Regions from separate parts of the Paenibacillus sp. HJGM_3 genome, predicted to be linked through region 3. Evidence: riboswitches for the same ligand, from Rfam matches in the RefSeq annotation. Region 3 holds a riboswitch; each other region holds the start of a gene.
What was found. Region 3 has a riboswitch for cyclic di-AMP ahead of ACI5FR_RS01805 (hypothetical protein). Riboswitches for the same ligand answer to the same signal wherever they lie in the genome.

Region 1: another riboswitch for cyclic di-AMP. It lies ahead of ACI5FR_RS19865 (3D domain-containing protein); the one in region 3 lies ahead of ACI5FR_RS01805 (hypothetical protein).
Region 2: another riboswitch for cyclic di-AMP. It lies ahead of ACI5FR_RS31145 (C40 family peptidase); the one in region 3 lies ahead of ACI5FR_RS01805 (hypothetical protein).
Region 4: another riboswitch for cyclic di-AMP. It lies ahead of ACI5FR_RS15790 (KamA family radical SAM protein); the one in region 3 lies ahead of ACI5FR_RS01805 (hypothetical protein).

What each region holds. Positions count from the first base shown of each region.
Region 1 is NZ_JBJGED010000018.1:107,226-114,534, reverse strand. Features, by position in the region: gene ACI5FR_RS19880 (AbrB/MazE/SpoVT family DNA-binding domain-containing protein) at 243-491, opposite strand; gene trmL (tRNA (uridine(34)/cytosine(34)/5-carboxymethylaminomethyluridine(34)-2'-O)-methyltransferase TrmL) at 622-1,086, opposite strand; gene ACI5FR_RS19870 (response regulator transcription factor) at 1,248-1,964, shown strand; cyclic di-AMP (ydaO/yuaA leader) riboswitch at 2,156-2,335, shown strand; gene ACI5FR_RS19865 (3D domain-containing protein) at 2,345-3,229, shown strand; gene ACI5FR_RS19860 (polysaccharide deacetylase family protein) at 3,242-4,369, opposite strand; gene ACI5FR_RS19855 (helix-turn-helix domain-containing protein) at 4,602-5,054, shown strand; gene serC (3-phosphoserine/phosphohydroxythreonine transaminase) at 5,463-6,554, opposite strand; gene thpR (RNA 2',3'-cyclic phosphodiesterase) at 6,736-7,309, shown strand, end outside.
Region 2 is NZ_JBJGED010000042.1:49,505-56,813, reverse strand. Features, by position in the region: gene ACI5FR_RS31170 (FxsA family protein) at 196-588, shown strand; gene ACI5FR_RS31165 (acyl-CoA thioesterase) at 604-1,083, shown strand; gene ytvI (sporulation integral membrane protein YtvI) at 1,087-2,214, opposite strand; gene ACI5FR_RS31155 (YheC/YheD family protein) at 2,322-3,110, opposite strand; gene ACI5FR_RS31150 (CapA family protein) at 3,329-4,429, shown strand; gene ACI5FR_RS31145 (C40 family peptidase) at 4,526-5,089, opposite strand; cyclic di-AMP (ydaO/yuaA leader) riboswitch at 5,096-5,234, opposite strand; gene ACI5FR_RS31140 (NlpC/P60 family protein) at 5,376-6,197, opposite strand; cyclic di-AMP (ydaO/yuaA leader) riboswitch at 6,203-6,341, opposite strand; gene ACI5FR_RS31135 (NlpC/P60 family protein) at 6,478-7,309, opposite strand, start outside.
Region 3 is NZ_JBJGED010000001.1:416,261-423,569, reverse strand. Features, by position in the region: gene ACI5FR_RS01825 (DUF3533 domain-containing protein) at 55-1,251, shown strand; gene mutY (A/G-specific adenine glycosylase) at 1,327-2,619, shown strand; gene ACI5FR_RS01815 (hypothetical protein) at 2,698-2,865, opposite strand; gene ACI5FR_RS01810 (superoxide dismutase) at 3,078-3,686, opposite strand; cyclic di-AMP (ydaO/yuaA leader) riboswitch at 4,062-4,258, shown strand; gene ACI5FR_RS01805 (hypothetical protein) at 4,372-4,785, shown strand; gene ACI5FR_RS01800 (aldehyde dehydrogenase family protein) at 5,187-6,635, opposite strand; gene ACI5FR_RS01795 (creatininase family protein) at 6,759-7,309, opposite strand, start outside.
Region 4 is NZ_JBJGED010000013.1:34,621-41,929, forward strand. Features, by position in the region: gene ACI5FR_RS15780 (amino acid ABC transporter ATP-binding protein) at 1-716, shown strand, start outside; gene glnA (type I glutamate--ammonia ligase) at 760-2,082, shown strand; cyclic di-AMP (ydaO/yuaA leader) riboswitch at 2,184-2,324, shown strand; gene ACI5FR_RS15790 (KamA family radical SAM protein) at 2,433-3,647, shown strand; gene ACI5FR_RS15795 (ABC transporter ATP-binding protein) at 3,775-5,550, shown strand; gene ACI5FR_RS15800 (hypothetical protein) at 5,567-5,884, shown strand; gene ACI5FR_RS15805 (aspartate/glutamate racemase family protein) at 5,881-6,567, shown strand; gene ACI5FR_RS15810 (metallophosphoesterase family protein) at 6,550-7,309, opposite strand, start outside.

The DNA.
Region 1 (7,309 bases), on a different contig from region 3:
GTCTCGGATCCTGACAAGTAACTCGACTTTCTCGGCCTAAGCTCGCTTATCCCGTCCAGTAACACGAGATGTCGGCACTGTCCATCCTCCCCCTGTGAAGCCGTCTTTAAAAACAAGAGACGTGCCCTCGCCCTGTCCGGACGAAGCACGTCTCTTTCCTTGTATCGTCTATTCTTTTGCGCGAGTCTGGGGTGTAGGGTGTTTCGCTCGTCATTCCGCTGGGATCCGCAAGATCAAGTCGCTTAAGCTCGAATCTGGGCCATTTCCCCCATGCAGCCTTCGCAAATGTGCTTCTCGCGGTATTCGGTAACGCCGTTCATTTCTCCGCAAAACACACATTTCGGGCGATACCGCTCCAGCAAAATTTGATCCCCGGCAACCAAAATTTCCACAGGGTCGCCTTCATTCATTTTGTAACGTTTCCTTAACGACTTCGGTAAAACAATTCTGCCTAGTTGATCTACTTTGCGTACGACTCCGGCAGGCCTCATCATACTTCCCCCTCCCCAGGATCCTCAAGAAAGCTCGAAATTACAATGATAATCATTCGCTGTGCACGATGAAAAATCCTTCTAAAGACTCATTCACAAAGGGGAATCTTTTGAAATTCTACGCGAAAAATCAATGTAAGCCGAGAAAGCCGTTCTGCCGAAGCCCCTCGAACAGCACGATGGCCGCCGAGTTGGATAAATTCAGCGACCGGACGGCATCCGTCATCGGCATCCGAATGCATGTCTCGCGGTTCGCCTCGATCAGCTCCGGCGGAAGCCCCTTGGTCTCCTTGCCGAATACGAAGAAATCGCCGTCCCGGTACTCAAACTCGGTATAGAGACGGGTCGCCTTGGTAGTCGCATAGAAATAGCGAGCATCTGGAAACTTCGCCTGCAGCTCCTGGAAAGAGTCATAGTAATCGATCTTGACGGAATGCCAGTAATCGAGTCCCGCCCGTTTGAGCGTCTTGTCATCGGTTTGGAATCCGAGCGGCCGCACCAAGTGCAGGTATGTTCCCGTAGCCGCGCAAGTGCGGGATATGTTGCCGGTATTGGCCGGTATCTCCGGCTCGACTAGGACGATATGAAAAGCCAATGCGTTCACCTCGCGTTTCATTATACAACAAATTTGCCGCGATTTTTAACACCCGCTTTACGAATGATTAATATCGGCATGACGTTGCCGGGCGATAATGGAGCTAATCTTAACGTTAGGGTACCACCTGCGACCCAGACTGTGACATAAAGGAGACGATGATGATGAAAAAACGAATCCTTGTCGTTGATGACGAACCCTCGATCTCCATGCTGATTGAATTCAATCTGAAGCTGGTCGGATATGAGGTGCAATGTGTGTTTGACGGGGAGGCGGTCTTCGACGTGCTGCCCCAGTTTCGCCCGGATCTGATCGTGCTCGATCTGATGCTGCCCAAGCTGGACGGCATCCAAGTGTGCCGGAGGCTGCGCAGCCAAGGCAATCTCGTCCCGATCATCATGCTGACCGCCCTGCAGGACTTGTCGGATAAGATCACCGGTCTCGACAACGGCGCGGACGATTATATGACGAAGCCATTCAGTCCGCAGGAGCTCGTCTCCCGGATCCAGGCGATTCTGAGACGCCTCCACACGCTGCCGGCCAATACGGAGGAGACGATCGAGATCGGCCCCCTCGAGCTGCGCCCCGCGCAGCGGGAAGTGTTCTTGCACGGCAATCCGATCGAGCTGACGCCGAAGGAATTCGAGCTGCTCTCGTTCCTGTGCCAACACCGGGGCAAGGTGCTCAGCCGACAACAGCTGCTGCACGGGGTTTGGGACTACCATTTCCTCGGAGACACGCGCATCGTGGACGTCCACATCAGCCATCTGCGCGACAAAATCGAGAAAAACGCCCGCACGCCCGAATACATCATTACGATTCGCAATGTGGGCTACAAGCTGCTGGAGCCGCCTGTCAAAAAAGAGTCGTTTGCTTAAAGGGCATTTCTACCATCAAATCTAGACACTCGAAACCCCGTAAAACTTTGCTCAGCGCTAAGAAATTAGCGCTTTTTTGTTTGCTTTCCGGCGCCCTCGAGAATTACAAATGCTTACAAACTAAAGCGTTTACATAAACAATTACCAAATTTTTAGGGTTTTTCCCTACTGTTGTCGTATGTTAGCCTGTTAACTAAGCACGGCCGAGACTTTCTTTCCAGTTCATGGATGGAAAGTGCGGGGGACGCAGGATTGTACGAACGAATCAGGATGGAGTTCGTTCGTTTGGGGTGAATCGTTCACGAAAACGTAGGGTTGTATCCTCAGCCCAAACCCGACAGCTAACCTCGTAGGCATCAACACAAAAGGAGCGATGTACATTGAAAAGCAAGCTTTTCAGCAGAACGATGGTTACCATCGCACTGGGTGCGCTCTGTGTCGGCGGGACGACCGTCTTCGCGGAAAGCCTAGTTTCGAAGCTGAATCCGGATGAGGAGAAGTCCCCTGCAGCGGAAGCAACGCTCCGCGCCACCACGAGCGCCGATTCCCAAAATGGGATAAGCCTGATTTCTTCCGAACCGATCCACTTCGACCTGCTGGCAGGTTGGGACCTGCAGCGCCCGCAACTGATCGACACGATCGCGAAGAACGAAGCGGCGGCGGCTAGGGCGGCAGCTCAGACCGCGGCGGCTCAAGCCTCGATCGCGGCGGCAGCGGCACAAGCTGCAGCAGCGGCGGCACCACAGGCAACGCCTGCACCCGCAACTGCGCCGGCAGCTACGCCTGCGGCGAAGCAAGCGCCGATCGTGAACAAAGCCAAAACGGCAGCAGCTGCGGCAAAAGCGAAGCCTGCGGCAAGCGCTCCGGCGCAAACGATGGCGGCGGCCGATACACAGGCGGCACAAGCCGGACAAGCCGTTCAGGATCACCAAGGCAAATCGTACACGTTTAAGAAAGTGCTGAATGTAACCGCTTCGGCCTACTCCGACGCGCCGGAAGAAAACGGCGGCTACGGTGGACTCGACTATTACGGGAACGCGCTGAAGCTGGGTACGATCGCGGTGGATCCGAAAGTCATCCCGCTCGGTTCGAGCGTCTTGATCAAGGGATACAGCTTTAACGGCCTGCCTCAGACGCTCGTCGCCAAAGCTACCGACATCGGCGGAGCGATCCAAGGCAACCGGATCGATATTTTCATCCCCGGGTCCAAATCGTTCGTGAACTCCTTCGGGCTGCAAAAGGTTCAAGTGTACGTGTTGAACTAAGGAACGTTGTACCTACATTTGCTTGGATAGCTTCAATAATTGCGGGACGGTTACGAGTTCGTAGCCGTCCGCTTTTATTTTGGAAATCACCGTCGAGAGCGCCGCTACGGTGCCGGACAAATTTTGCTTGTCTCCCCCTGCGGAATGCTGCAGCACAATCGCGCCCCCCCTGGCATGGCTTATGATGTTGTGCGAGACTTGATCGGCCGAGAGACCTTTCCAGTCCAAGGAATCGATATTCCAATTCACGATTACATACCGGTTCGAGCCCGTCCACTGCAGCTGCTCCTCCGTAATCTCACCGTAGGGAGGGCGAATCAGCTTCGGGGTATAGCCGATTTGGGCCTGGAGGATCGCGGAGGTTCGATCGATCTGCTGCTTGTACTCCTCTACCGACAACTTGGTGAACAACGGATGGCTGTAGGAATGGTTGCCGATTACATGGCCTTCCTGCACGATTCGCTGCACGATATTTGGGTTCGCCTCGGCGCGTTTCCCCAGTAAGAAGAACGTCGCTTTGACCTGATGCGCCTTCAGCACATCCAGAATTTGCGGCGTATACAGCTGGTCCGGGCCATCGTCGAACGTAAGGGCAATGCGCTTGACCCCGGGCTGGCCGTTCACTTTGAAGATGTCGGAATATTTGTGCCTCAGCTCGCCCAATGTAAGCTTTCGCTTAGCCTGCTGCTCCTGCTGCCGCTGCACGGGGATGGCAGGCTTTTTGCTTTTGACGGAGGCGGCCGGCGACGTCGGTGTCTGCGTCGGCGCGGGAGCCGGAACCGGGGCCGCCGCCTGAAGCGGCGAAGCCGGGTCCGTTGTCGCGGCGGGGGCCGGTATGGGGCTGGCCGGGTCGGATTGCCCGACGATAAACCGATATTGCTTCGCAGGCGTCGAGAATTGAACACGGCCGCTAAGGCCGGCGTCCCCGGCGCTTCCTGCGCTTCCGGTGCTTCCGCTCAGCTCCTGCTGCTCCTGGCTCGGCTGCAAGATCCCGGGCGGGTCTTGCGAGGCCGACTTGGACGTCGAACCGGCCGAACAAGCGCTCAGGACGAGCGCGATCGTCCAGACGGCAGCCCCGGCAATTCGCCTGCCCGATGACAGTCCCCGATCTTGTCCCTTGCTACGATAGCCTCGCCTCATCACACGCACTCCCCACACATTTTTCCCTAGTATGTGCAGGAATTCGGATTGGCACTCCGTTGATGATTCGAATTTAAACGCGACCAGCAGGGAGCCCGGAATTTTTGCTGCAATGGGGAGAAAGCCTGGATGCAACCTGAGATTGCGGGCCGCTCGCAACCAAAGCGAGCTTTACTTTTGCATACGGTCCGACCACAATGGACTTATCCAATGCAGAAAGGCAGCTGGTCCTATGATCTTTGGGGAGAAGTTGAAAACGGAAAGAAAGAAGATGGGCTGGTCTCAAGACGAATTGGCCGAGAGGCTGTTTGTAACCCGGCAATCGGTTTCGAAATGGGAGAACGGTCAAAACTACCCGAGTATTGAGATTATTATGAAAATAAGCGATCTATTCGGTTTAACGATCGATGAGTTACTGAGAAGCGACGAGGAGTTGACGAAGAAAGTGATCAGAGACAGCCGACAATTGGCCTATCCGAAATTAAAGTTTGCGTTCGATGTGTTATTTCTGGTCGGTCTAGTCTTGTTGGTGATCAAACTAGTCGTTCTGATTCTGAACAAAACAGCAGGGCTGGACATTACGTTGTACGGGGGGAAGGTTCTTTGGAATTTCGGACCTTTATTGCTGATGCTGGGCGGAGGTATCGGTTCCGGCATTCTGAAAGATAAGTTTAAACAAAGTTAATATGGGATAAACCTGCTGGGTCAGGTCACTTCATACGTCCTTGGTCGTGACGGTCAGTTAGGCGCGTGGGACGGGCAGGCAGGATGGATTCCGACCAGCGAATGGATCGTACGCGTTGTCCATCTTGATAATCGATGTTTACTAATAAGCATAGTACCCTAACAGGTTAGGGCATGTTTGGAACGTTTAGAGTCGAATAGTAAACCCACCTTGTGTTATTAGTAATGTGTGCTTTACAAATAACAGAAGATAGCCTTACAAAACGGCGAAAACCGCCAAAATGGCGTGAAAATAGTCAGGGTACCCGTGTTAATTGTAAACTTAGGCTTACATTCGGTCGAACTGGGTTTTCTTATACAAAAAAAGTGCCGTCCCTTGCATGAAGCAGGGGACGGCACTTCAATCGATTTACCCGTTCTGCGCCTGGAATTGCTTCATGAAGTCGGCGAGCGCTTGGCAGCTCTCGAGCGGCACGGCGTTGTACGTCGAGGCGCGCAAATGGCCTACGTCCCGGTGGCCCTTCAGGCCGACGAAGCCGGCTTGTTCCGAGGCTTTCAGGAAGCGGGCTTCGAGCTCATCGCTGCCCAAGGCGAACGTGATGTTCATCCGCGACCGGCTGCCCGGATCGACCAGGCCGGTATAGAAGCCGCCGCTTTGGTCGATGACGTCGTAGATGAGCTGGGTCTTGTCCCGGTTGAACTGCTCCATCCAGGCCAGGCCGCCCTTCGCCTTGATCCACTTCAGCACGAGATTCACCATGTAGACGGAGTAGACCGGCGGCGTGTTATAAAGCGACTTCGTCTTGGCATGCGTGTCGTAGCGCAGCATGGAGGCGACGTGCTTCGGACTGCCCGCCAGCAGCTCCTCTCTCACGATGACGACGGTCACACCCGAAGGGCCGAGGTTCTTCTGGGCTCCGGCGTAGATCATGGCGAATTGCGACACATCGACCGGCCGGGATAAAATATCGCTGGACAGGTCACCGATGAGCGGCACCGAGCCGGTGTCCAAGTAGTGCGGGAACTGCGAGCCGGCGATCGTCTCGTTCGACGTCAAGTGTACATAGGCCGTATCCGGACGAATCGTTAGCTCCGCCTGCCCCGGCATCCGCTTGAAGCCGCTCGCTTCTCCGCTCGCCGCCGCATAAGCGTCGCCGAAGAGCTTGGCTTCCTTGAAGGCCTTGTCCGACCAAGTGCCGGTCAACACATAGCCGGCCGACTTGCCCGGCCCGAGCAGGTTCATCGGGATCATCGCGAATTGCGTGCTCGCTCCGCCCTGCAGGAACAGCACTTCGTACCCGGCGGGGACTCCGAGCAGTTCCTTCATGAGCGCCTGCGTCTCGTCGTTCACTTGCTCATATTCCTTGCTGCGATGCGAAATCTCCATAATGGACATGCCGATGCCCCGGAAATCGACGAATTGCTCCTGCGCCTGCTGCAGCACTTCGAGCGGCAGCGCAGCCGGACCGGCATTGAAATTGTACGCGCGGTTGTGGCTCATGCTAATAGACTCCTTCTTCCCTCTTGTGGTTTATCGCTATGATAGCAGTATTCGTCCCCCCGTACAATACGAAACGAACCATTTGTCCGAAAATTGTCTTAAAATCCGGGCAAGCTAGGGTTGATCCAGATGTTCGGACCATCCCCATAATAGGGTTCCCGAAAGGAGAATAGGTTTCATCATGATCTCTTCGACTGATTCTTCCACCCTTGCACCTTGGCGTCTGTTCGTGGCCGTGCCGCTGCCGCCCGAAGTCAAGGCGCTCGTGACGAGCGCGCTCCCCACGCTGCAGGCGGGGCTGCCGTTCCAGAAGTGGGTGCACCCGGAGGACGTGCACATCACGCTCGTCTTCCTCGGCGACACGGCGCCGGCCGCCGTGCCCGCCCTCGAGGCGGCGCTCACCCGGCTCGCCTCGCGAGCCGTGCCCTTCCCGCTCCGCCTCGAGGGCACGGGCACGTTCGGCGCGCCTCAGGCGCCGCGCGTGCTCTGGGCCGGGCTCGGCGGCAGCCTGCCCGCGCTGCATCGGCTCCAGGCCGATGCAGCGCGGGAGGCCGCCGAGCTCGGCTACGCGCCCGAAGGGCGCGCGTATGCGCCGCACGTGACGCTGGCCCGCCGCTACGCCGCAGGCGGCGGGGGCCGCGGCTCGGCGCGGCGGCACGCCCTGCAGCCCGAGAAGGCGGGGACGCCGGTCCCCGCCTTCTCGGGCGATGCTCTGTGGCCCGCGGCCGCGTGGACCGCGGACCGGGTCGTGCTGT
Region 2 (7,309 bases), on a different contig from region 3:
GAACAGGTGAGCATAGCGGGGGCAGAGTTACCGTGCCAAGCGCCGATGACTGAGCCAACGGGATAGTGGCTATAAGAAGTAGGGGAAGCGTAACCGATCTAGGGGATAGTGGCCGTAAGCAGCATTTTGAACTTGTCCAAGCTTCCCTGTACAATAGAAGATATACGAAGGACTGGTCGAGAAGGGGGCAACACATTGCGAATACTTATGATCCTGTTCATTGTCGTACCCGCGCTCGAGATCTGGGCTTTGTTCGAGGTCGGCAAGCTGATCGGAGGATGGCAGACGTTCGCGCTGCTGTTGTTGTCCGGGTTCGCAGGCGCCTACCTGGCCAAGCGGGAAGGGCTCAAAGTATGGGCGAACGCGCAACGTCAGCTGTCCGCCGGGCAAATGCCGGCGCAGTCGATCCTGGACGGCATCTGCATCTTCGCCGGAGGCTTGATGATGATGGCGCCGGGCTTTCTCAGCGATGTGCTGGGCCTGCTGCTCGTCTTCCCGCTGACCCGGCCGATTTTCCGGCAGGCGCTGAACGCCTGGCTTCGACGCAAGCTGGCGAACGGCGGAACGTTCCGATTTTACCGCTGGTGAGGAGCACTCATGAGGATGGAACTGCAATCGAGATGGTTTAGCCACCCGCTGCGTGTCCGGTATCAGGAAACCGATCAGATGGGGGTCGTCTATCATACGAATTACTTGAACTGGTTCGAGTGGGGACGCACCGAGCTCATCCGGGAGATGGGCTTGCCCTATCGCGAGCTGGAACGGCGGGGGCTGCTGCTCCCGGTGATCGAGCTGGAATCGAAATTCCGTGCCCCGGCGAAGTACGACGACGCGATCGTTGTGTGGACGCGCATCGCGGAGTTCAGCCCGCTGACGGTGCGGTTCGAGTCGCAGGTGCGGCTGGTCGCAGACGAGGCTGCAGAAGTGGGCTCGTCCGCCGCGCCGGCCGGCGAGCTGCTGGTGAGCGGCGGAACGAAGCATCTGTGGGTGAACCGCGAGTGGAAGCCGGTCCGCATTCATAAGGAAGCTCCGGATTTGTATGAGCTGCTGGGTCAAGCGTTCGGCCGAGCCGCCCCGCCGTAACCGTTACGCTACCCCGTGATTTTTCCCGTGCTTGATATACCCCCATATATCCTGAAACACGTTCGCCCGTTGGATGGCCGACAGCAGCACGAGCGTGACGGGGCCGATGATGACGCCGACGAAGCCGAACAGCTTCAGTCCGATGAACATGGCGATCAGCGTCGCCAGCGGATCGAGCCCGATGCTGCTGGCGAGCACCTTCGGCTCCAGGAAGCTCCTCGCCACGAGGATGACCCCGTACAGGATGCTGAGCCCGATGCCTAAGTACAAGTTCCCTTGGACGAACACGAAGATAATCCATGGCACCATCGCCGCCCCCGTCCCGAGATACGGCAGCAGATCGACGAAGCCGATCAGAAGGCCGATCGTGATCGCGTAAGGGACGTCGAGGATCAGGAGCCCGACGATGACGAACATGGCGGTGATCGAGATCAGAATGAATTGCGCGCGCACGTAGCCGAACAACGCTTTTTGCAGGTCGCTCCAGATCGTGCCTGCCGTTTGCAATGGCCGCTTCGGGAACCAGGAGCTCACCCGAGCGATAATCCGGTACCAATCTTTGCTGATGAAGAAGGCAGCGAGGAGAGCGATCAGCATCACCGTAGCTACGTTCGGCAGCGATTTCAGCAGTCCGACGATGCCGTTCAACACGAATCCGATCATCGTGGAGCCGGCATTCGCCAGCTTGACGCCCGTCGAGGCCAAGTTGTCGTTGATCGTACTCTGGTACTTCGGATTTTCGAGATAGAATCGGTTCAACTGGTCAATTACGCCTTGCAGGTAATCCGAGTGCACGAAATCTACGAATTTGTTTTTCCACGATTCGATATTTTCTTGTATGTAAGCAGACAAGTCCGCCACCTCGTACACAATATTCGTTACGAGTAAGCTGACGATCGTGGCCGTAATGCCTAGAAACAAGAGCAAGGACACCGTCACCGCGAGCCACCGCGGCATTCTCCCCCGCCGCTGCAGCATATTCACCAGCGGATTCAAAATATAGGCGATCAGCCATCCAATGAGGAACGGCGACACCATCGGCGTCACGAAGTACACAAACGCGGCCGCCGCCACAATCAACAGGACGACCCAAAGCCCCCTCAACAGCTGCTTCTGCAGGATTGCATCCATCTCTCCCTCTACCCCTCTTGCATTACGTCTTGGACTCATTTTACCACCAAACGACAGCGCCTTCAAAAAAAGAACCGGTCGCCAAGGCGACCGGCTCTCAAGCCATCTTAAACCGATTTAGCAGGAAGCTTCCGAAAATGCTGGGCCCGAAGGGCGCGAACGGAAGTCACGATCTTGCGGAACAAGGTCGGGTCCGAGTGGTGCCGGAACAGCTGATAGTGGGGTCTCGTATTCGCTTCGATCAGCCAGATTCTCTCGCTCGTATCGATGCCTACATCCAAGCCCAGCTCCGTAATATTCGGAAAATGCTTCTTCATCGCCTTCGCGATACGAAGCGCCACTTGCTTCATCCGGTCATCCCACTCGGCCTCCTCCTCCTTCGTGATGCCGAATGCATGCGACAGCGCCTGAGGCAGGCCGAGCGCCTTGCCGCCCCGAGCGTGATTGGTCACGAACCGATTGCGCGCGGCGACCTTCCCCATCACGCCAAAAAATCTCCATTCCCTATTGGACTTCAGGTGAAGGAGGAGGCGAAAATCAATGGGATGCCCCTTGATCCGGATCAAATCGACGCCTTGCTGCACGAGATAGCGCTGAGTCCCGATGAGCTGCTCCAGCTTGCGAGCGGCGGCCGTCGGTGTCGTGTACGTATGTGTGCTGGTAGCTGTCCGAACGACGATGTCGTCTCCGTCCTTGGTTACTTTTATAACTCCCTGTCCCTTCATGCCCAAGTCCGGCTTCAGGAAGACGACGGGGTGCTTGTCGACCATCCGGGTGAAAGAGTCTGCCGAAAACAGCTCCGTTTCGGGCAAATGGGGGCGAATCTCCTCTTCGCTCCAGAGCGACTCGTGCTTCAGCCATTTTCTGCCCGGATAATTGTGCATTCTTCCATTCACTGTAGGATCTCCTCCGTGTGCTGTACAACGGTTGCACGTCTGATGAATAGGCTTCTATCGACGTACTGTATCCTATTCCATACCCCGCAAAAGAGTACCATGCCGATAGGGAGTAAGGGGGATAAAGGGAGACCGCCAAAACTGGGCGGATATCTAAGGCCGGACAAGGGCCGGGATCATATGATGGTCTATATTGACCTAACAAATGGAGATGAGCCATGAGTACTGACATTACAATTGCAGCGGTGGGGGACTTGTTGATCAAAAGCCGTATTATCGCGTCGGCTCGGGTTTCCGGGGACAAACGTTATGACTTCGATCCGATCTTCGAGCCCGTGGCCTCGTATTTGCGCAACGCCGACTTTACGATAGGCAATCTGGAAACGAATTTCGCTGGGCCTACCTCAACCACGCGGTCCGATGGAGGCTATACGGTACCCAAGAGGAACCCGAAGACAGGGTGGCCGCTGCTGAATTGTCCGGATCAATTCGCCGCTACATTGAAAAATCTCAAGTTCGACGTGCTCTCCACGGCCAATAATCATTGTATCGACAATGGCGTGAGCGGACTTAAGCGAACGTTGAAGGTGCTCGACGAGCATCAACTCGCCCATACGGGTACCGCACGCACGCCGAGCGAGTCGCAGGAAACGTTGATCAAAACGGTGAAGGGGATCAAAATCGGGGTGCTCGCCTATACGAAAGGCACGAACCGCATGCCCTTGCCCGCAAGTTCGGCGTGGGCGGTGAACCTGATTGACCCGAAGCGGATCGTCGAAGACATCAAGCGGCTGAAGAGCAAAGAGGTCGATCTCATCGTGGCGTGTATGCACTTCGGAAGAGAATACAGCAAAACGGCCAATCCGGAGCAAAAAAAGCTCGTTCAATTAATGTTCGAACATGGGGCGGATATTATTCTGGGCGCCCATTCCCATGTAATTCAACCCGCGGTCTTCTATAAAGTAAAGGAGCGGTCCGGGGCAAGCAAGAAAAAGTTTGCCGCGTACTCGCTTGGCAACTTCATCTCCACGCGCTTGTACAAAAACGATCATACGCTGACTGGGGTCATTACCCAGATCCATGTCCGCAAGCAAGACGACGGCACGACCCAAATCATGAATGTGGACTTCGTTCCAACCTGGGTGCGCGTGTATAAATCCGGGAATAAGCCGGTCTTCCGAGTCGTACCGCTAGCGGGCGCGCTTAAGAAGCCTGCGGACACGTCGGGTGGCGAATGGGAACGCATGTCCAAAATGCACCAGCACGTGAAAAGACACATTCCTTTGAATCCGGACCAAAGCGGATTGAAGGTTCTGTAAGCGGGGATCCCTGGATTTATAATGCTCTAATGCAACAAAAAAAACCAAGCACCAGCAGCCCGAACGGGCGGCTGACGCTTGGTTTACTTTTGTTGCTTAGTTAATAACGCGTCTTGCAACGGTAAATCTGCTCTTGTAGTAGCTGTTTTTGTAGATGTTCGTAATCGTGACGTCTCGGCTGCTGCTGAGGTTGTGAATCATTTTGCCGTCGCCGATGTAGATCCCGACATGACCTACGTCGCTCTTGCTATGCGAGCTGCCCATGTTGCCGAAGAAAATCAAATCGCCTTTTTTGAAGTTGCCCCATGCCACTTTCGTCCCTACTTTAGCTTGAGAGTCATCGTCCTTGTTCACGAGACCTACGCCAACGTTAGCCAGTCGGTACACCAGGTACGTAAACCCGGAGCAGTCCGTCTTGTACGGTGCGTGCGCTTCTTGCCGATTCCGCCAATTGACATACTGGACTTTGTTTTGCAAGGACAGTGCGGTTTGGACTACTTTGTTCCGCTTGGCGTCTGCCGAAGTTGCGGCTACAGCCAATTGGCTGCTTGCTGCCACGGTGTCCGTAGGCGCTGCGGTTTCAGCGGAAACCGAAACGGCTCCGATGATAGGACTCAGTGCCAGAGCACCTGTCAACACTACTTTCGCAAAGCGATTCAAAATAAATCCTCTCCTTTTCGCGGCCTGCGAGGTTAGCTGTCGGATTAGGGTCAAAGAGTAATCACCCTGCCGCTCATGCGGCTTCACCCCATAGTTAAATGGGTCCCCCGTGCTTTTTTATGTCAAGCTTCGGCCTTTATATTAGAATTTTTGCTTCCAACCTATCGATTCGATCGAGGTTTGATGAAGCTTTTTCATTCTAACATGCGAGAAAGGACAAATTCATGGCGTAAATGTTTCCAGTTTAATGATAAATTAAGCATTCGCTGTTAAAATAGCATGCTTCTTACTGCGTGATCACTTTCGTATATTTGCTGTTTGTAGTAATGTAAAGCGTTTTCCCATTCACCTTGACTTGGTACCAATACGAGTTCGCTTTTTTGATCAATTCGGCCTTCTCACCTAATTGCAGCCTACCCATATCAGCCGAGTTCAGACTTGCGGCAGCTTTTAAGCCAACCCATCCGTGGTCCGTAACGACATATTGTTTCTTCGCTTGCGGCGTACTTGGCTGCGGCTGTGGCGACGGTTGCGATTGTTGCGTGTCATTAATGACGCGTCTAGCAACAGAGAATCTGCTCTTGTAATAGCTGCTGTTATAAATGTCCGAAATGACGACGTCTTTGCTGCCGTTGGCGTTGTGTATCATCTTCCCGTCGCCAATGTAGATCCCGACATGGCCTACATCGCTCAAGCTCTTGGAGCTGCCGATATTGCCGAAGAAAATCAAATCGCCTTTTTTGAAGTTGCCCCATGCCACTTTCGTCCCTACTTTGGCTTGAGAGTCATCGTCCTTGTTGACCAAACCTACGCCAACGTTAGCCAGTCGGTACACCAGGTACGTAAACCCGGAGCAGTCCGTCTTGTACGGCGCGTGGGCTTCTTGCCGGTTCCGCCAATTTACATATTGGACTTGGCCTTTCAAGGATAGTGCAGTTTGGACTACTTTTTCCCGTTTGGCGTCTGCTGAAGCTGCGGCTACAGCCAATTGGCTGCTAACAGCCAGAGTGTCTGTCGGCGCTGCCGTTTCAGCGGAAACGGAGACGGCTCCGATGATGGGGCTCAGTGCCAAGGCACCTGTCAACACTACTTTCGCAAAGCGATTCAAGTAAATCCTCTCCTTTTCGCGGCCTGCGAGGTTAGCTGTCGGATTAGGGTCAAAGAGTAATCACCCTGCCGCTCTTGCGGCTTCACCCCATATAGGAATGGGTCCCCCGTGCTTTTTTATAAGAAGCTTCGGCCTATTCTAGTTTTGCTTCCAATCCTATTGAATGATTGAGATTGGTTGGAAACGTTTTTATTCTAACATGGGAGAATTGGGCATTCATGACGCAAATGTTTCCAGGTTAATGTTAAATTAAGCTTTTACTGTTAAAATAGGATGCTATTTACTCGGTGATCACTTTCGTATACTTGCTGTTGGTCGTTATGTAAACGGTCTTTCCATTCCACTTGATTTGATACCAATACGAGTTCGCTTTTTTGATCAATTCGGCTTTTTGGCCGAGCTGCAGACGTCCGACATCCGCGGAGCTCAAGCTTGCGGAAGCTTTCAGGCCCACCCATCCGTGCTGCGTAACGACATACTGTTTTTTGGCTTGCGGTTGGCTAGGCTGCGGCGATGGTGTCGGCTGTGGCGATGGTGAAGGCTGTGGCTGTGGTGTCGGCTGCGGCGTCGGTTGCGTTTGCCCCCCTGTAGGAGGCGTCCACTGCGGAACGGGCTTCTGCGGCGGAAGGACGTACGAATTCGGAATAACCGGCGCTTTGGCCGTATGTCCCGCCATCCCCTTGATCGCATCGTCAGGCAGCACGCGTCTCGCGGAGTTGAACTTTTCCCCCCACCAGTAGCCCCAGCCGTCCACTGTGCCGAGAGCCGTAGGGTTTCCATCTGCTCTTGTCCCGATCACGACAGGTTGTCCATCCCGATTCGTTCCCATATAGATGGCGACGTGGGAGATGGTGTCGTTTTGTTTCCACGTCAAAATGTCGCCGATGCGCAAGTTTTCAATGCCGGTCAGTTGCCACTTTCCGTTCACTTGCTTTTTTCCTACGCCTTGTACTTTCGTGCCGACAGTATCATAGCTAGCCGAAGCCCCCGTAATGCTGAACCCGAAATCTCCGAATACGAGCCGGGTGAAGCCGGAGCAATCCTCATATCCGTACTTGCCGTAAGCGTCCGAGCCGTGGCCGTACACCATATAGCCATTCTCCATATACCAG
Region 3 (7,309 bases):
AACAGTGTGAACATTAATCAACAACATGTTAATTGAAATAAGGGGTGTGCAAACATGGGATTGTTTAAGCAAAAGCTGCTTTGGATCGGAATTGTTGTGGTGCTTTTGGTGCTGTCGATTTTCGGGCTCGCAATGATGGGCTCGATTGTGGGGGCGAAGCCCAAGGAGCTGCCGGTCGCGATTGCAGTGCTCGATCAGCCGGTCAAATTGCCGAACGGCTCGACGCTGGCGGCTGGGGAAATGGTGAAGGAAAAGCTGCTGGGGAACGGGCAAATGCCGGTTCGATGGATCGTGGAAACATCGGAAGCCGCCGTGCGTGAAGGGCTGGATGAGCAAAAGTATTATGGCGCACTCGTGCTGCCGGCAGACTTAAGCGCCGGTCTCCTGTCGTTGTCGTCCGCCACGCCGAAGCCGGCTACCGTGCAGATTCTCGTGAACGAAGGCATGAGTACGCCGGCTTCGACGGCGGTGAGCCAAATGCTCCAGCAAGTGATGGCGGGGGTAGGCACCGGATTCTCGCAGCAGCTGCTCTCGATGGCGGGCGGCAACTCGCCTACGATTCCGGTCGTGGCGGCCACGGCGATGCTCACGCCCATTCAGACGCAGGTACAGCTCGTGCATCCGATCGGAGCGAATCAGGCGAGCGGCAATGCACCTGGGCTGCTCACGCAGATTATATGGATCGGCAGCTTGGTCACGGCGGCTTTCCTGTTCCTGGCCGGCGGCCAAGCGGCTGCACAGGGGGCGGGTCGGTTCGGGATCGCAGCCTCGCAGTTGGTCTCGGGTGTAGCCGTGCTCGCGCTCGTGTCCGGATTTATCGTGTGGATGGCTTCGGGCTGGTACGGGGTGGCGCTCGCGGATGCGGCAGCCGTTTGGTTGTTCCTCTGGCTGATCGGGGCGGCGTTCTTCCTTCTCCAATCCGCGTTGCTGATCTGGATCGGCCTCCCGGCGATGGCGCTGCTCGTCCTGCTCATGTTCTTCTCCATGCCGGTGCTGAACATGCCGGTCGAGTTCCTGCCGCAGGCGACGCAGGACTGGTTGTACTCCTGGTCTCCGCTTCGGATCGCGGCTTCCGGACTGCGTAACGTGCTCTACTACGGCGGGGCCCAGCCTCTCGCATCCAATGGAGCGATCCTGGGTTGGATCGCGGCCGGCTGCGGTGTGGTGCTGCTCGGATCCGGGCTGCGCCCGAATGCGGGGGCGTCGGGGACGGCGGCCGGTAAAGAATCCGGGGGGCTTCAGACGCAATAGGCTTGCCAACCGGGCGGGTTCCATGCACAATAAGAGGATGTCCGAAATCTGTTCAGGTAGAGGAGTCTAAGCGTTATGATGGAGCCCGCGGATCGCAACTTGGTTATATATTCGGAGCCGCTGCTCGCCTGGTACAAAGCCCATCGAAGGGATTTGCCGTGGCGGCGCAGCCGCGACCCTTATCATATTTGGATCTCGGAAGTGATGCTGCAGCAAACCCGGGTCGATACTGTCATTCCTTATTATCACCGGTTTTTGGAAAAATTCCCGACTCTTGAGGCGCTGGCGGATGCGCCGGAGGAGGACGTGCTGAAGCAATGGGAGGGGCTCGGCTACTATTCGCGGGCCCGCAACCTCCAAGCGGCGGTGCGGGAGGTGAAGGAGGGCTACGGCGGCACGGTGCCGGATACGCTTGAGGCCGTGTCCTCGCTCAAGGGTGTCGGCCCTTACACCGCCGGGGCGATCCTGAGCATCGCCTACAACCGGCCCGAGCCGGCGGTAGACGGGAACGTGATGCGCGTGCTGTCGCGCTTCTTCCTCCTGCAGGACGACATCGCGAAGCCGTCGACCCGGGTACGCATCGAGGCGCTGGCCAAGTCGCTGATCCCGGAAGGGGAAGCCCGCGACTTCAATCAAGCGCTGATGGAGCTCGGGGCGACGGTGTGTACGCCGAAGTCGCCCAGCTGCTTGACCTGCCCGGTGATGGAGCATTGCGCCGCCCGGCTGGAAGGGATGACCGAGGCGCTGCCGGTCAAGGCGAAGGCGAAGCCGCCCCGGCCGGAAGCGCGCCTCGTGGCGTTCGTGGAAGGCACCGGCGCGCATAGCGGCCGGTTCCTCATTCGCCAGCGGCCGCAGGACGGCTTGCTGGCGCGCATGTGGGAACTCCCGCACGTAGCGGGAGTTCAGGCGCCTGCGGCGCTGGCCGCGGCCGGTGGGCCGGCCGCGGGCGGCGCGGGCAAGCGCCGCCGGCGGAGCTCGGCGGCGGCGGACGCCGGCGCAGGCACCGGTGCGGATGCGCTCGCGGCTGGCGGCGGCGAGCTCGCGCTGTTCGCGCCGCTCGGCGCGGAGGCGCCTGCGGGCGCGCCGCCCGCGCGCCGCGACGCCGAGCTGCTGCGCGGCGAGCTGGCGGAGCGGCTCGGCCTGCGCGTCGAGCCGGGCGAGTGGCTGATGGCGGCGGAGCACACCTTCAGCCACATCCAGTGGCAGCTGGACGTGTACCGCTGCCGGTTCGAGGGGTTCGTGGAGGGCGGCGAGAGAGTCGGGGACACGGAGGCGTCCCATTGGCAATGGATTGACGCCTCTGACATGGATCGGTTCGCGTTCCCGAATGTGTTCCTCCGTATTATCCGCGAGCTGCAGCCGAAGTAGGCCCGTCCGAATACGATACACCAAAAAGGCGTTCGAGATCGGCACATCCGTGCTCCTCTCGAACGCCTTTTTGGGATGCTACGCGCTGACTCGGGTCCGGCACTTTTTGCACACCTTCAGCTTCTGGCCGTCTTGCTGCGTCCGGGTGTAGAGCAGCTTGATGCGTGTCGAGCCGCAAACCGGGCATGTGCCTCGGGCCCGAGCGGGCAGTTTCCAGAGCGCTTTCCCACGATTGTTTTTGGACATCGGCGGTTCGTCCCTCCGTCATGATCGGCATTCGCTGCATTATATTCAGGACGGGGCCGAAACAGTACGACGGGAGCAGACGGGCGTATAAGTCCCGGTGCTGTAGAGTAGAAAATCTACCTTGGAGCACGGGAAGAGGCGGATCGCGGTGCTGAACGGCACACAAAAAACGCCCGGTCCCCCAAAGGAACCGGACGTCCGTTAACTTCCACTTACTTAGCCGCTTCGTAACGCTTGCCCACTTCGGCCCAGTTCACTACGTTCCAGAACGCAGCGATGTAGTCCGGGCGCTTGTTTTGGTATTTCAGGTAGTAAGCATGCTCCCACACGTCCATCCCGAGGATTGGCGTAGCGCCTTCCATAATCGGGCTGTCTTGGTTCGGGGTGCTGCTGACGACGAGCTTGCCGCCCTTCACGCTCAACCAAGCCCAGCCGCTGCCGAAGCGAGTCGTGCCGGCTTTCGCGAAATCTTCCTTGAACTTCTCGAAGCCGCCCAGCTCGCTGTTGATTGCGTCCGCCAGCGCGCCTGTCGGAGCGCCGCCGCCGTTAGGGCCGATAACTTCCCAGAACAAGCTGTGGTTCGCGTGGCCGCCGCCATTGTTGCGAACTGCGGTACGGATCGATTCCGGTACGCTGTTCAGGTCGGCGATCAGGTCTTCGATGCTCTTCGCTTGGAGGTCCGCATGGCCTTCCAATGCAGCGTTCAAGTTCGTCACGTAAGTGTTGTGGTGACGATCGTGGTGGATCATCATCGTTTGCTCGTCGATATGAGGCTCCAGTGCGTTGTTGGCGTAAGGAAGCGGTGGTAATTGATGTGCCATTCGTGAATCCCTCCTAATAGATATGTATCTCGTACTCCCTTATTATCCCTGATTCGGGACCATAAATCAACATCTTCAACATTTATGTTTCGAAAGTATCGGATGCCAAAAATCACCGTTTACTAGTATGGCTGGCCGGCTTTTTATTATGCATTACCCCGATTTCGCAACATTCAAACCTAGGGCGTGCATTTTCTGAAAATATCCATGAAAATAGAAGATATAGCGAGCAGCATAGAGCATGCGCCCGATCCGCCATGGTTTGGTCAAATGAAAAGTCCGGCAATGCCGTTTTCAATAGACGTGTAATCTTTACAGGCCGCTCCGGCAGGCGTAAGATACAATTCAAGATTCCTGATGCGCAGTCTGCCTGCCATCGGACAATCGCTGAAGCTTCTGCGGAACGCAGAGGCGCGGGGGAACCAATACGCGGTGCATCGGTGTGAGAGCCGACAGGCACGGCATGGGGTGAATCCTGATGCGTTGGAGCGCAAGCTCCACAGCATCGGGTAGGGCGACTCTCACCGCCCGAATCCGGCAGCTAACCTCGTAAGCGTCAGGAGAGAGGATGATGAAGCTTGTGATCGACGACGTCGGCTGCAGGGCTTAGGCCTCTGCGGTTATTTGTTTTGTCCGTTGTTGAAAAAGGAAAAAGCCGGATTTCATATAAAGGAGACAAGGAAGCATGGAACCCTCTATAGAGCGCATCGTGGTGGCAGCGCCGAATAAAGCGGGGGAAGCCTTCGTCGGCGAGCTCCTGCGGGCGCGCATTCCGTTCGCTGTGATCGTCAATAACCGGGTCGAGCTGAACAAAGTTCGAGAGCTGGGGGCCACGGAGTGCATCGAGCTCGACACCGTGGACCAAACGACGTGGCTGCTGCCGGAGTTTCCGGTGGGCCGGGTATTCCTGTTCGAGACGAGCCAGACGCTGACTTGCCGCTATATTCAGATATGCCGGGCCTGGACGGTCCACCCGATCTACGTCATCACCCATTCCGTACACCCGAGGCTGATCTATAAAAGCTTGGGTGCGGCGTACGTCCTTCATACGAATACAAACGATGTTTCTTTTTTGATGGAATCGATTCGGGAGAAGTAGGGAAAGCTCCAGTTTGAATTTGCCAACTTGCAAGTGGACTGGCGAGCCGGGAACGTGCTCTAGTTCCAGTTTGCCAAATTGGATCATGTTTTAAGAGTAGTGCTCCCGGATTGTCCTCCATTAAGCAGGCAAAATCGAATTACACGTGTCCAAACCTGTTCGACTCCTGCTCTAATTCTGCAAAATCGACTTGAATGGGCGAGGGAGCGAAGGCAACAGTATGACTGGAAACTGTGAAGCGGATGACGGGTTAGCATATAGGGGAATCGGAGATCTGGTCCTGAGCGGAAGGGATAGTGGAACAAAGAGATAGAAGAGCCATGCAGGTTATACGAGTCAGTCCGCTAAAGGAAAGGACCTCAACCCACTCAGCAGTGGGATTTGAGGTCCTTTTCGTTTTATTACACAGAAGCAGGCCGATCCATATACACCGTCTTGACTTGGGTGAAAAACTCTCGAGCCGACTTACCCTGCTCCCGGGAGTTGGAGCTCGACTCTTTCATCCCGCCGAACGGGACGTGCGGCTCGGCGCCGGCCGTCTCCGAGTTCACGTGCACGATGCCACACTCGACCTCTTCGACATAGCGCAGCGCTTTGCCCAGGTCGCGCGTGAAGACGGAGGAGCTTAGGCCGAAGGAGCTGCCGTTCACGAGCTGCAGCGCCTCGTCCATGCTCGCCGCAGGGACGACCGCGACGACCGGGCCGAAAATCTCCTCCGTCGCAAGGCGGCTCCCCGGGTTCACCCCGGCGAACACCGTAGGCGCGACGTAGTAGCCGGAAGGATCCAGCGCTTCGCCGCCCGTGACGAGTCGCGCGCCTTCCTCCTGGCCGAGACGGATGTAGTCGAGTACGGTCTTTTGCTGGTCGGCGGAAGCGAGCGGGCCCATGTACGTGGCGGAGTCGAGCGGATCGCCGACCTGCAGCCCGCGGCAGCGCTCGGCGAGCGCCTCGGTGAAGGCGTCGAGCAGCGGAGCCTCGACGATGACGCGGCTCGTCGCCGTGCACTTCTGGCCCGTGGAGCGCATCGCGCCGCGGATCGTCATCTCGACGGCGAGCTCGAGGTCGGCGTCGGCCAGCACGACGACGGCGTTCTTGCCGCCCATCTCGAGCTGGTACTTCGCCCCGCGCGTCGCGCAGGCGATGCCGATGCCCCGGCCGACGGCGTTCGAGCCAGTGAACGAGATGCCGCGCACGGCGCGGTCCTCCGTGAGCACAGGCCCGAGCACGGAGCCGCGGCCATAGACGACGTTCAGCACGCCTTCCGGCAAGCCGGCGTCGACGAGTGCCTGCGCCAGGTGGAACGCAGTCAACGGCGTAATGTCCGCCGGCTTCCAGACGACCGCGTTGCCGTAGACGAGCGCGGGCGCGATCTTCCAGGCCGGGATGGCGATCGGGAAGTTCCACGGCGTGATGACGCCTACGACACCCAGAGGCTCGCGGCGCGTGTAGAGCAGCGTGGTCGGGTCTTGCGCTGCATACACTTCGCCGGTCTCTTGGCGTGCTTCCCCGGCGTAATAGCGCAGAATCGCGGCGGCGCGTAGCGTCTCGCCCTTCGCTTCGGGGAACGTCTTGCCCTCTTCGAGCGCCAGATCGCGGCCGATGGCGTCGGCGCGAGCGGTCAACAGCTCGGCGGCGCGATACAAAATGTCGCCGCGCGCAACGAGGCTCATGCTGCGCCACTTCGGATACGCGGACGAGGCGGCCTCCAAGGCATCCTGCAAGTCGAGCGGGTCGCTCTCAGGGAAGTGGGCGAGCACCTCCGAGGTACGGCTAGGGTTCAGGTCCGGGCGCACCCGGCCCGAGCGGGCGGCGGTCCAGCGGCCGCCGATCAAGTTATGGTATGTAGACATATGAAACGTTCGCTCCTCTCAATGTTGGGATAGCCTGCTTCCTAAAGCACGATAAAGCACGAATACATGAGTTCACTATATGGAACCTGTTGTCATAAAATCGACATTCCTGTCGATCCTAGGCTAAGGCAGCGTCGTGCGGTGAAACCGGACGAGCTCCGCCGCTACCCGGCCCGTGATCAGCTCGAGCAGCTGCTGGCCGCGCTCTGCGCTGGCAGCGCCGGCGTCGTCGCTGTAGCCGTCGATCGCTCTCCAGCTGCCGTGCCGCTGGATGAGCGTGCCGGCCGACGGGTCCTGCGGCACGGCGGGAAGCGGCCGCTTGTTCGGCAGCGGCAGCAGCTCGGTGCGCACGAGGTCCGGGCGCATGGCGAGCATGACCGAAGTCTCGAAGCCCCCTGCATGACCGGGGACGATGCCGAGCTGCGCCGCTTCGCCCTCCTGCACGATCGCGTCCCAAGCGATCGTCCAGTAGGAGGCGGCGCCGGCGACGACCGGATGCCGCAACGCCAGCTCGCGGGCGGCCAGGCGGACGCACTCTTCGTTGCCCCCGTGTGCGTTCAGAAGGAAGATGTGCCGGAAGCCGCTTGCGACCAAGGAGTCGCACAACTCATGCAGCACTTGAATCAAAGTTCCGGTAGACAAAGACATCGCACCGGGATAGATCAGATGGTGAT
Region 4 (7,309 bases), on a different contig from region 3:
ACGTCAAAGGACTGACTAAGCGGTTCGATGAGCTTGAGGTGCTGAGCGGTGTTGACTGCGACGTCACGGAAAGCGAAGTGGTGTGCGTCATCGGTCCGTCCGGATCGGGGAAAAGCACGTTTCTGCGCTGCCTGAACCTGCTGGAGGAAATCAGCGGCGGAGAAGCGGTCGTGAATGGACACGACCTTCGTGATCCGAAAACGGACATCAATGCGCTGCGTACCGAGGTCGGGATGGTGTTTCAGCGCTTTAACCTGTTCAGCCACAAGAGCGTGATCGACAACATTATGCTGGCACCCGTCAAGGTCAGGAAATTGAAGAAGAAGGAAGCGAGCGATATCGCTTTGGTGCTGCTGGAGAAGGTAGGTCTGCAAGACAAGGCAGGCGTCTTCCCGCATCAGCTGTCCGGCGGACAAATGCAGCGGGTCGCCATCGCCCGCGCGCTCGCAATGAACCCCAAGATCATGCTGTTCGACGAGCCGACCTCCGCCCTCGACCCTGAATTGGTCGGCGAGGTGCTGAGCGTTATGAAAACGCTGGCTAGGGAGGGCATGACCATGATCGTTGTTACGCATGAAATGGGCTTTGCCCGTGAAGTGGCGGATCGAGTCGTGTTCATGGACAAGGGAAAAATCGTCGAGGAGGCCTCTCCCGACGATATGTTCAACCGTCCGCAGCACGAACGCACCCAGGAGTTTCTGAGCAAGATTCTCTAGGTTAGCACGTTTGAAAGAAAACTCGGTGTTTAAGGAGGAACGCATGAATCGAGGATTGACGAAGGAACGTCTGGCGGAGATGGAAGTCGAATACTTGCTCCTTCAATTTACCGATCTGTTCGGTGCGGCGAAACAACTCATGATTCACCGTGAGGAATGGGATACGGCAATGGAAGGGAGGATTCTGTTCGACGGGTCGTCCGTCGCGGGCTTCAGTGGTGTCGAGGAATCGGACCTGCTGCTGATACCGGACCCGCGCACCCTGCATCTCCAGCGGTGGCGGTCGGCAGAAGGGGAATGGCCTGTCGCTGCCGTTTTTTGCGACGTGTGCGACATGGAAGGTGTACCGGCGCAGGGCTGCACCAGAAGCATGCTGAGGCGCTCGCTAGAGGAAGCAGAACAATTAGGCTTCATGCTGCAGGTCGGGATCGAGGGCGAGTTCTTTCTGTTTCCGCTCGACGCCCAGGGAAACCCAACGGTAGACGTCCACGATACGGGCGGATATTGCGATGTATTCCCGTTGGACCGTGGAGAACGGACACGCATGGAGATCATGGAGGTGATGCGTAACCATGGTTTTCGCATTGAAGCCGGGCATCACGAGGTCGCGCCCGGCCAGCACGAGATCAATTTCCGGTTCGGCGACGCCCTTGAGATTGCCGATCGGTGGCAAACCTTTAAGCAAATCGTGCTCCATGTGGCGAGCCGCAACGGGTTATTTGCTTCTTTCATGCCCAAACCGTTTTCCGGCCGCAATGGCAATGCCATGCACTGCAATCTGTCCCTGCAAAGAGCGGACGGCATTAACGCCTTCTACCACCGGGATTCCGCTAGCGGGCTCAGCGAGACGGCGAACCGCTTCATCGCCGGCCTGCTCCAGCATGCGAAAGGAATGTCTGCCATAGCTAATCCTACCGTGAATTCGTATAAGCGCCTAATGCCCGGTTATGAAGCGCCGACGAACATCGCGTGGTCGCGCAGCAACCGGACGGCGACGATCCGGATTCCAGGCGCCCGGGGACCGCAAACCCGCGTAGAGTACCGGCCGCCGGATCCGACCGCGAATCCCTATTTGTTGTTCGCCGTTATGCTGAAAGCCGGCTTGGAGGGAATCCGCTGTCAAACGCCGCTGCCGCCGGAAGCCGTCGGCAACCTTTACAACAGGGATGTGGCGGATCAGGGAGCCGGCGGACTCGAGAATTATCCGCGCGACTTGAGGGCCGCCCTGGATCACATGAAGGAGGACGAGATGATCCGCGACGTCATGGGCAACCACTTGTTCGAATTTTATGTTCAGAACAAACAGGCTGAAGCGGATGCCTTCGCTGCCGAAGTGCATCCCTGGGAGATCGGAAAGTATTTGTAATTATAATTTACAAATTATTTACAGACAACTTGTACAAAAAAATAAAGTTGTCAGATGCATATTCTTTTGATAATGTAATCCTATGTAAGTTCTTTCCTAGAACTATAACCGAGCTTAATTTCCGGGTGACCGGAAAGCGGGGGAACCATTTTTTTATTGGGGCGTATCGGTCCATATGGACCGTAGGGAACCATCTATCCCGAGTCCGTCAGCTAACCTCGTCAGCTTTGGATGGGTCAGGCATTTTACGGCGGACTTCTGCTCCGCTGTCTATTGACCCGTGCGGCGGGTCTTTTTTATTGCCTGATACAGCATTGCCGGGAAAGAAATTCACAAAGAGGAGGGTTCATATGGCACAACCGAAGTACATCACCGACATCGACAAGTTAACGCATATTCCGGAGAAGGACCGCCAAAAGCTCAAAAGCATCACGGAGAAGTTCGTATTCCGAGTAAACGATTATTACCTGAACCTGATCGATTGGAACGATCCTGCCGATCCGATCCGCAAGCTGGTCATCCCTAACGAGGACGAACTCGGGGAGTACGGCCGATGGGACGCCTCGGACGAGGATACCAATTATGTGGTGCCCGGCTGCCAGCACAAGTACGGTTCTACCGCGCTCCTGATCGTGTCCGAGGTTTGCGGCGCATACTGCCGATACTGTTTCCGCAAACGCCTATTCCGCAACGACGTGAAGGAAGCCGTGTCGGATGTGGAGCCCGGCTTGCAGTATATCGCGGAGCATCCTGAGATCAGCAACGTGCTGCTAACCGGAGGCGACAGCCTGATCCTCGGCACACCAAAGTTAAGGACGATATTCGAGCGGCTGCGCGCGATCGACCACGTCAAAATCATCCGCCTCGGCTCGAAGCTCCCGGTCTTCAACCCTATGCGCATTTATGAAGACGAAGGCCTGCTGGATCTTATCCGGGAGCATTCCACACCTGAGAAACGGATCTACGTCATGGCTCACATCAACCATCCGCGCGAAATCACGGCCGAAGCGATAAAGGGATTCGAGGCGCTCCACCAGGCCGGCGCGATCGTGGTCAACCAGACGCCCGTCCTGCGCGGCATCAACGACGATCCGACGGTGCTTGGTGAGCTGCTGGATCGGCTTTCCTGGGCCGGCGTCACGCCGTACTACTTCTTCGTAAACCGGCCGGTGGCGGGCAACAAGGCGTTCGTCCTGCCATTGAAAGAGGTTTACGAGATCGTCGAGAAAGCGAAAGCCCTCACATCCGGACTAGGCAAACAGGTAAGGCTCTCGATGAGCCATACCTCGGGCAAAATCGAGATTCTGGCGATCGAGAATGGGAAAGCTTACCTGAAATACCATCAATCCCGTGACGGAGACTACGGTAAATTTATGACGCTGGATTGCCCGGACGAGGCTTCATGGTTCGACGATTTGCCCGGTAACAAAAAGTACTGGGAGAAGCCGAAGAAGAAGACCGACGCAGTCAAATCCGTCAATGCCATGCCGGAACTCCCAGCGAACATCCGAATCGTCAAAGCCGCAACCAGGGAGGGAAAGCAGCCGATATCCCAAGGTCACTAAGAGTTCATGGCGAAAAAGAAGATCCCGAGCTACCGAGAGGGATCTTCTTTTTTTGGTTAAAGGAAATCCATCGTTTCCATCGAATTCCATAAAAATGAGCAACCATAAGCCAAAGGAGCGTGAATATGTGCAGTCCAGTTCCAAACAACGCAGCGTCATTCAGCTGGTAAGGCGAAGAGGCTTCAAGCAGTTCCTTCATCTAGTCAGCCGCTTCAAGGGACTCTACATCACGGTTATCTTGCTTCAACTCGGGGTGACTGCCGCTTCACTGCTGTTCGCGGAGACGAACCGCAGGCTGTTCGATCTGGCGCCGAATATTCCGAAGGAATCCCTCTGGAATCTGCTTATCGCGTTCACCGGCTTCATTGCGCTTGGTATCGTGTGCACGCTGACCGCGCGCGTGTTCAACCAGATCGTGAATACGAATATCGTCTTTGCGATGAGAGAGATGGTACTGGGCCAGCTCACCCGGCTCTCGCTAAGCTACCATGAGAACAAGAACAGCTCCCACGCCAAAAATATTTTGTTTAACGAGCTTGAGGTGTTCAAGCACTTCATTGTGTTCGACGTGCTTCGCCTGATCTCCCTGCCGATTTCGTTCGTGTCCGTCGGACTCTATTTGATGGTCGTCCATCCGGTGCTGGGTTTGATCGCCTTAGCGGTCGGCCCTCTGCAGCTGGTCAGCAATTTGATCATCAAGGAGCGGTATAAGGATCTCGTCGCCCGGCAGCAAGAGATGGGGCGGGAGTGGTTTTTCCATATAGGGGAGACGCTCGCCGGGATGCGGGAGATCAAGATGAATCAGCTGGAGCAAGCGACCATGCGCAAGGTGAACCAAGTGTTCGGTATCAGTATCCCGTTGTGGATATCCATGGAGAAAATGTGGGCGGTCCGGGAAGCGGTGCGAGCGATTCCGGAGAAACTCGGTTTCCTGATCGGCATTACGGTAGGCGCATTCATGATGGTCAATGGGGACATCGGGGTGGGCGGTCTCGTGGCGTTCATCACGCTGCTCGACAAGGCCGCGGCTCCGTTCGCCAGTATTGTAGAGATCATTAATTCGCTTCAAAAGGTATCCGCCGGAGCGGAGAAGCTGCTGGACATCATGGAGCTGGACCCGGAGGACGACGGCAATGGGCGGGAACTGGCGACGCCGGCTCCGTCCATCTCGTTCGAAGGCGTCAGCTTTCAATATGAGGAAGGCCGAAGGGTATTGAATAACGTCAGCTTCACGATCCCGGCCGGCTCCTCGGTCGCATTCGTAGGCCCGAGCGGCGGAGGGAAGAGTACGATTGTGAAGCTGCTCTACCGATTCTATCAACCGCAGTCCGGCACCATCCGGGTAGACGGGACCGCGATTGAATCGTACCGGCTGGGCTCTTACCGGAGCAACCTGGCGGCGGTCTCGCAGGACGTATACTTGTTCGACGGGACGATCCGGGATAACATAGCGTTAGGCTCGAGAGCGGAGGCTCCGGCTGAGGCGGACATTGAACGGGCGATGGAGCTGTCTCAATCGCGTTCGTTCATTGCGCAATTGCCGGAGCAGTTGGAATCCAAGGTAGGCGAACGCGGGATTAAGCTGTCGCAGGGGCAAAAGCAGCGCATCGCCATCGCGCGGGCCGTGATGAGGAATGCCTCGGTTCTTATCCTGGATGAACCTACGTCCGCGTTGGATGTGGAGACTGAGTCCATGTTCCAGACCGACCTGAAAGAGTGGGCGTCCCAATGTACGACGATTATTATAGCTCACAGACTGTCTACGATCCGGGATGTCGACTATGTGTATTTCCTGGAGGACGGAGAGATTCGCGAACACGGGACGCCTCGGGAACTGCTGCACTCGAAGGGGCGGTTTATGGAATACTGGACCAAGCAGGAGATGAAGGAATTCGCGATTTGACAGGAGGGCAGGCAACATGGTTATGGAAGCGGAAGTACCGGGGCTGCTGAAGCTCGGCGTCGGCACGGTGATGACGGTGGCTATTCTGTTCATGCTCATCCTGTGGGTGAAGAGCCGCAACGGCGGGTTCGGCTGGATGCTCGCGCATCTCGTGCTGCTCGCCTGGGCGCTCATCGGCGTGTTCGAGGTGTTGGACACGCGGGGAGACCGGGCGGCTTCCTCGATTCACAACTCGCTCAAGCTGGCTTGGTCCGGGATCATATGGGCGGCCGGAATGGGATGCCTCCTGATCGGGGCGTTGCTGCTGCGGCCGGTTAAGGGGGATCGGAGATGAAGACAATCGCATGCTACCATGCGCATCACGCCAATATTGAGGCGATCGAGCAAGCTTTGATGGAATACGAGGTGGAGCTCGTCCACTATGTGGATCCCGGACTCGACCGCATTAAGCGGGATGCGGATTTCCGCACGGCAGAGGCGGAGCGTAAAGTCGTGGAGACGCTGAACTGGATGACCCGCTGTCATGCAGATGCGCTGTTGATCACGTGTACGTACTTCGCGGCGATGTTGAAGGAAGAGGAGCGGGTGCCGGCAAACGATGCGCTCCCGTCGATCCCGGTGATCGCGATAGACGAGCCGTTGTTCGCGGAGGCAGCTCGAGAGAACCGGTCTCTGGTGTTCGTCTTCACGAATCCGAGCACGGTTGAGGGTACGATGAAGCGGCTGTCGTCCTATGCGAAGCAGGCGGGGAGCGAGGTGCAAGCGGAGCACGATATGCTGGACGGTACGTTCGAGCTGTTCATGCGGGGGAGAACCGAAGAATATCATACGGCCGTCGCCGATGGGCTGAGCCGCCTTGTCCGACAGCGCCCGAATGCGGCGATCTATGCCGCCCAGTTGTCGATGGCCACGGCGGCGAGGCGGGTGGAGCGGACAACCGGCGTGCGGATCGGCAATCCGCTCGATGCGCTTATGAGCCGATTGGAGCAGGCGGTTCAGCTAGAGCGCCGGCGTTGAACGCCTCAATTGCTCGACAAAAGACTCGAAGTCGAACCCCGCACGAAACTCCGCTAGCCAATCGTCGGTCACATAGCTCAGAACATTCGAATCCGTGTCCAGAATGGCGAGGCTGCCAGGCTGGACTTTTTTCTCCAGCGCGTCTTCCTTCAGATCGACCAACACGCTCAAGCCCAAGTAGGTGGTATCCCCGTAGCGCCTGGGCCCGTTCATGTGGTGGTAATGGCCGGCAATCAGATAGCGCGGTCGAATCGCCTCGATCAGCTCGGTAATGAGCGTAGAGCCTTGAAGATGGCCGTGATAATTGGTCGCGATGCCATAGGGGGCGTCGTGCGTGACCAGGACGTCCAAGCTTCCGGGGGATTGCCCAAGGAGCCGTGTATAAGCGGACGGAAGGATCGATTGGGGACTATCCGAGGCCGTCTGAATGCCTCCTAGAAAACCGATCGTAACGGAGCCCAGCCGCAGGATCGTGCCGTCTGCCACGTACCGGTAAATGTCGAAGGGGTCTGCGCCGGCCACGCCTTGACTCGATTGTTGCTCTAAGCTGGTCAGCCAATCGAAGTCTTCATGATTGCCCCGAATGAAGTGAATCGGCTTCAAATGCCGGTCTCTTACATAGCGGATCGCGTCGGCCAGCTTACCCGTCGCGCGGAGCATCCGGCTGTAATCAAGCTCGGCTGCGTCGAGGCGGACATACTTTTCCTGCCGCACTTCTTCGCTTGGCTCCGGATATGCACCG